DNA from 2 places in the Bacillus sp. N5-665 genome. Region 2 is predicted to be linked to the other one. Evidence: riboswitches for the same ligand, from Rfam matches in the RefSeq annotation. Region 2 holds a riboswitch; the other holds the start of a gene.

Region 1 (3,377 bases), 1.7 Mb from region 2:
TTACCAACCATTCGGTGGCTTTAACATGTCTGGTACAGACTCTAAAGCTGGTGGCCCTGACTACTTAGCACTTCACATGCAAGCAAAAACTACTTCTGAAACTTTATAAGAAATAGTAGAAGAGATCTTCGCAGTCTGCGAAGATCTCTTTTTTTTTTTTTTTTTGAAAAAGTTTCTATATTTGGATCAAGATAGATATGAGTAGAAAAACTAATAAAGTAATAAGGTTTACTTCAGTAAATAAGGTATACTATATTTGTTGAATAGATTCTCTTTAAAGACAAGAAAAGTAGGTGAACAAAGTGGGAAAATATCAATTGGATTACAAAAGTCAGGTAGCCGTGGCAAAGTTTCATGAAAAACAGACGCCTGCCAAATTTGATAAAAAGCAGCAAATTGAAAAATTGCGTGCGGAGTATTTGAAAAAGAAGCAAAAATAAACAGATAAATAATATGTTACGTTTTTGATAGGAGAAACCAGTTCTAAGTACCATATATTACTATTCGGTACTTAGAACTAGCTAAACCCTATTAATATCGGGATAAACATGTAAATAGAAACAAAACAACGAGAAAAGTTGACTTATTAGTCATATTTTTTAGTATTCATTTTAAGAATTTCCTGTATAATACAATTTGAAAGAAAATCTATGGTTTGACAAGAAACACTCTTTTCGGTTTTGCTCACTGAAGGGAGTGTTTTTTTGTAGCCAAAAACTCCTCTGTACTCATTACAGTTGCATATACTCCATTTAAACTAGCCAAAATTGTGTTATGAATATAAACGGCCGGTATAGTAGCATTCTTAAAAGAAAGATCTTTTGTAGCACAAGCATCATGTATAACGGTACATGGAAAGCCGAAATCAAAAGCAGCCCTTACGGTAGCATCAATACACATATGAGTCATCATCCCGCATATGATGACGTGCTCAATGTCTAAACGTTGTAATTGTTCTAGAAGATCAGTTTCGCGAAAACTATTTGGATAATGTTTGAGTATAACGGTTTCTTCTCTAAGTGGACGTACGCTTTCATGAATATGTACACCTTCTGTATTGGGTAGGAAAAAAGTAGCGTCATCTTTTATTGCTACATGTTGGATATGAAAAATAGGTTCGTTTTTCGTTCTAAAGAGTTGTAGCAGCTGACTAGCATATTGGCTTGCTTCTACTGGATTACGCAATTCCATCTTTCCATGTGGAAAATAATCATTTTGAATATCAACGAGTAAAAGAGCTGTTTTCATATATTTATCTTCCTCCGATTTCATATTCAAATAATGGTATTCAATTTATAGAAAGGATTCTCCTTTTAAAAAATATGAAGGAGGAGAATTTAACATAACTTTAAAAATCATTATTGTATGTGATTTTTTATTTGAAAATTTTAATAGAGGGATAATTAATATTTTTCTAAAAAATGTATTGACTCTTATTATTCTGAGTTCTATAATGAGAATTAATTAAACGACAATTAAATCGATACATTCTTATCCAGAGAGGTGGAGGGACTGGCCCTACGATACCTCAGCAACGGGTTTTTTAATACCGTGCTAACTCCAGCAAGCCTATGAAAGGCTTGGAAGATGAGAAGATGTGAACGAGTACATATAAGTGCTCTCCTTCTTATCTTTACGGTTGATAAGAAGGAGAGCACTTTTTATTTTACCTCGAAAGCTCTACTTCAAGTTTTTACAGCATATAGGAGGGAAGAAAATGATTTCTTTTAACAATGTAAGTAAAGTATATGAATCAGGTGGGCAATCTGTTCATGCGGTGGAGGATGTAACGTTATCAGTTGAGAAGGGCGAAATTTTCGGTATCATCGGTTTTAGTGGCGCTGGAAAGAGTACGTTATTACGCCTAGTAAATATGTTAGAGAAACCAACGGCAGGAACGATTTCAATAGATGATAAAGATATTACATCACTATCGACGAAAGAATTACGAAAGCTAAGACAAAGAATCGGGATGATTTTTCAAAGTTTTAATTTATTTAATTCAAGAACAGTGTTTGGGAATATTGCATACCCATTAAAGTTAGCGAAAGTACCAAAGAATGAGATAAAAGAAAGAGTAAATGAACTGCTGAAGTTTGTAGGATTAGAAGATAAAGCAAACTATTATCCAGAGCAACTATCAGGTGGTCAAAAGCAACGTGTTGGCATTGCTAGAGCACTTGCAACATCGCCAGACATTCTTATATGTGATGAGGCAACATCAGCTTTAGATCCAGAAACAACGACAGAGATTCTGAACTTATTAAAGAAAGTAAATCGAGAATACAATGTAACGATTCTACTCATTACACATGAAATGCATGTTGTGAAAGAAATTTGTCACCGTGTAGCTGTAATGGAGAAGGGAAAGGTTATTGAAGAAGGAAAACTGTTTGACGTTTTCACACAACCAAAAACAAAGACAACTCAAAACTTTGTACGCTCCATTATTAATGATCATTTACCGGAAAGTGTTCTAGGGAAAATTCAAAATGGTGGACAAATTTATCGCTTAACATTTACTGGTGAAGAGACAGGGCAGCCGGTACTATCATATATCGCGAAAAACTATAACGTCGATGTAAACGTACTGTACGGAAATATTATTGAACTTCAAAATGTGCTATTTGGAAATCTACTTGTAGAACTGCAAGGTGAGCAGAAAGAAATTCAAAAAGCATTACAACATCTACGACTACAAGTGCAGCTGAAGGAGGTAGAAGCTCATGCGAGTTGATTGGAGTATATTTTGGCCCCGCATAGTAGATGCGACGGGGGATACCCTCTTAATGGTAATTGTAACCCTTATATTTGCTACAATTCTTGGTATACCTCTAGGTTTACTATTATATGTAACGAGAAAAGGGAACTTTTTAGAAAATAAATGGGTCTTTTCTATTCTTAATATCATTATTAACACAATTCGTCCGGTTCCATTCATTATCTTCTTAGTAGCTTTAAGCCCACTAACAAGAAGTGTTATCGGAACGACGATTGGAACAGCAGCAGCAATCTTTCCGATGACGTTAGTTGCATCAATCGGTATTGCTAGAATGGTTGAAACAAACCTTGTTTCAGTTCCAAAGGGAGTCATTGAAGCAGCTCAAGCGATGGGGGCTTCACCAATTAGAATTGTTTTTGAAATCCTTGTGCCAGAAGCGTTAGCGCCATTGATTTTAGGTGTTACGTTTATGACAGTTGGTTTAATTGAATTTTCTGCAGTTGCTGGGCTTGTCGGTGGTGGCGGTCTTGGTGACTTAGCGATGACATATGGTTATCAACGTTTTGATACATCAGTTATGTTCGTAACGGTCGTTTTACTTATTATTCTTGTACAGGTAGCTCAAAATTTAGGAAACTACTTTGCGAAAGTCTTT
Region 2 (3,377 bases):
ACAATATGGAAGTCATTCGTATCACTTAATTTACGGATTAAAGATGATTTGCATAATCCGCAATGATTTTGACAATGATGATCACAAGGATGAGGCCACTTAACTGTAATGAATTCATTTGAAAAGTCTGTTTCATTACAGTAAATTTGCTCTTTTGGAATGATTCCTTGTAAGAGTGGATAGACGAAGAAATCCATTCCACCTGATATAACGTAAAAAGAAATGTTATTTTCATTTACAAATTGTATAAATTCATGAAAACCACTACGGATTTCAGCAGTTTCTATTAAAAATTGAATCATATCATCGTGTAGACTAGTAGGTATTAATTGAAATAATTGAGAAACACCTTCTTGAATAGACAGCTCTTGTGATAAAATTCTATTCTTTACTTCTTCGGCTTCTGGTGGTGCAAATTTTTCCATAATGGACATAATGTTATCATTATTTGTAATCGTGCCATCGAAATCACAAAATACTTGAATACTCATAATTTCACCCCATGAGAGGGATTTCCCCATATTTGAAGTGCACTATGCAAATTTATGTCATCTACTTCATGGAGTGGTGTATTTTGCAAAGTAGCATTAATTGCAGTATGGAAAGCTTTACCGCCCCCTTGCGCTCCACTCGGATGTCCATGTATCCCGCCGCCAGCATTAATAACAACATCTTTACCGAAATCTCGTAGAATAAAGGGAACGAAACCAGGGTGAATACCAGCAGACGGAACAGAAAAACTCTTCTTGAAAAATGCATCGTCTTCAGTTAAATATTTTGAGATAGCAAGAGCCTCCTCTTTTTCTAGAGCAACACTTCCGTATGGAGATGGGAATAATGAAAAGTCAGCCCCAGCATAACGTAGTAGCTTTCCTAGTAATAATGGAGAGGAAACTCCATATAACTTGGATGCTGAATAAGCACCACTTACAGCAGGGTGTGCCATAATAGGAACTGGGATTTCATCATCTTCTGCAAGTGATTGTAGTACATCTAGTCCGTAAGCAAATACGTTAAATAATAGAATATCTGCCCCAGCTTGCACTGCGCGTTTCGCATTTTCTTTTAAATCAAAAGTTCGTCCTGTTAAATTTACGGCATATAACGTTTTATGTCCGTATGTTTCATATACGGATTGTAAAACTTCTTTTCCAGATACAATGCGTTTCGTAAGTGGTGTTAATGTATTCTCAAATAATATTTCATCATCTTTTACTATATCTACACGACCAATTGCTTGATCGCGTAATTGCGTTTTTAAATAACCAATATTTCGTCCAATCATTCCTTTAAAAATACTCATTAAAAGGGGACGCTCATGCACTTGTAAAAGATTTCGAATACCATCTATCCCGAATTTTGGACCAGGGAAATATTGTTTTAACTCGTCTGAAAATGTTAAGTCGATTAATTTCACTTCACCATCAAGTGATAGCTTTCCGAATGTAGTTGTTAAAATTGCTGGTAAGTCCGGACTGAAGTTTAATAACGGATATTCGATTTTAATAATCCCGCGTTTAACTTTTTTACGTAAATACGAATTGGTATGTTCTTGTTCAGCTAGTTCCTCAACATGAATGACGTTGCCTTTATGGTGTTTTAATTGTTCTTGCAATAAGTGTGGCAAATGAGTCCAAGAGCCAATTGTTAAACCGAGTGCAATTTGCTCGGCCTTTTTTTCTAAGTTATGTGAATCATCATGGATTAAATACGTTGCTATAATTCCGCTCATTGTTAAAACCTCCTAGTTAAATAAAAAAACCTCTCAGCTAAGGAGAGGTTTTTTTACAACCAGCTCCTTATCTGTCAGCATAATGCTGCGAGAATTAGCACCGTGTCTACAATTGTAGATCGGTTGCCGGGTTTCGTCGGGCTCGTCCCTCCACCTGCTCTTGATAAGAAGTATTTAGAAATGTTTAAATTTTTAAGATAACTGAATTTTGTCAGATATTTTTCATGTTGTCAATTATTTTTTGAAAAAATTTAATTTATCAATTCGATTAATGGCTTCTCGTAATCTATCTTCTGTATGCAAGAGACCAACACGGACATATCCTTCGCCATGTTCACCAAATCCAACACCAGGAGCAACTGCAACGTGTGCTTTTTCTAGTAAAATATCAGAAAATTGCTCAGATGTATATCCTTTCGGAACAGGAAGCCATGCAAAGAATGAGCCTGTTGGAATATCTACATTCCAACCAATTGAGTGACAAGCTGAAACAAGAGCGTTTCTTCGAGATTCGTAACTATTTACAAGGTCTATTACGCAAGACTGTGAACTTAATAGTGCTTCGCGGGCAGCATCTTGAACTGCACCAAAAATACTAACATACATATGATCTTGTAATAAGTTAATTGTCTCAATCACACTTTCATTCCCTACAGCAAAAGCGATGCGCCATCCAGCCATATTGAAAGTTTTCGATAGAGTGTAAATTTCAATACCTGTATCTTTACCACCGTCTGCTTGCAAGAAACTAACAGGTTTTTGACCATCGAATCCAATAGCACCGTAAGCAAAATCATGAATGACTAATATATTATGTTTATTAGCAAAATGAATGGTTTCATCAAAGAAATCTTTTGATGCAGTAGCACCGGTAGGATTATTTGGATAGTTTAAAAACATTAACTTTGCACGCTCAGCGGTAGTGGCATCAATTTTTGTATAATCTGGTAAAAAATTATTTTCTGCAATAAGCGGCATTGTTTCAAATTGTGCTTTTGCTAAAGCAACTCCTGATAAATAATCTGGATAGCCTGGATCTGGAACGAGAATAGTATCACCAGGGTTTGTAAAACAAAGTGGTAATTCTACTAATCCAGCTTTTCCACCAAACAAAATAGCAACTTCTGTTTTTGGATTTACTACTACATCATATTCGCGTTGATAGAATGTTGCCACGGCTTCTTTTAAACTTTCGTGTCCGCGAAATGGCGGATATTTATGATGAATGGTCTTTTCAGCAGCATCTTGTAAAGCTTTTACGATATGCTGCGGTGTTGGTTGATCTGGATTACCTTGACCAAGATTAATAACATCGTGACCAGCTGCTACGACTTTGTTAACTTTTGCAACAAGTGAAGCGAAAAATTGTGTTGGCAATGATGTTACTATCTCAGAAGGTTGAAATAATTTCATACTTTCCACCTCTTTTGAAAGTTGTTACAATTCTAGTGACAAATGATATAATCTTTCCAGTATTTTGTAAAGAAAAAATTATGAATGGGGCTGACAAAATGAAAGTCGCATGTATTCAAATGGACATTGTCTTTGGAGATGTAGAAAAAAATATTGAGAATGCTAAAAATAAAATAAGCGAAGCGATGAAGGAAAGACCAGACGTTATTGTCTTACCAGAACTATGGACAAC

The links. A riboswitch is a leader RNA that binds a small molecule or an ion and turns the genes downstream of it on or off. The one in region 2 is predicted to bind S-adenosylmethionine.
Region 1: linked by a shared signal. The riboswitch ahead of MNO09_RS29155 (methionine ABC transporter ATP-binding protein) and the one ahead of mtnW (2,3-diketo-5-methylthiopentyl-1-phosphate enolase) in region 2 are both predicted to bind S-adenosylmethionine.

The regions. Positions count from the first base shown of each region.
Region 1 covers NZ_CP093325.1:5,186,011-5,189,387, reverse strand. Annotated here, with positions in the region: gene pruA (L-glutamate gamma-semialdehyde dehydrogenase) at 1-109, shown strand, start outside; gene MNO09_RS29165 (hypothetical protein) at 303-440, shown strand; gene MNO09_RS29160 (cysteine hydrolase family protein) at 685-1,248, opposite strand; SAM riboswitch class I at 1,489-1,594, shown strand; gene MNO09_RS29155 (methionine ABC transporter ATP-binding protein) at 1,718-2,737, shown strand; gene MNO09_RS29150 (methionine ABC transporter permease) at 2,727-3,377, shown strand, end outside.
Region 2 covers NZ_CP093325.1:1,369,064-1,372,440, forward strand. Annotated here, with positions in the region: gene mtnX (2-hydroxy-3-keto-5-methylthiopentenyl-1-phosphate phosphatase) at 1-491, opposite strand, end outside; gene mtnW (2,3-diketo-5-methylthiopentyl-1-phosphate enolase) at 488-1,732, opposite strand; SAM riboswitch class I at 1,797-1,902, opposite strand; gene MNO09_RS09625 (pyridoxal phosphate-dependent aminotransferase) at 1,967-3,145, opposite strand; gene MNO09_RS09630 (carbon-nitrogen family hydrolase) at 3,160-3,377, shown strand, end outside.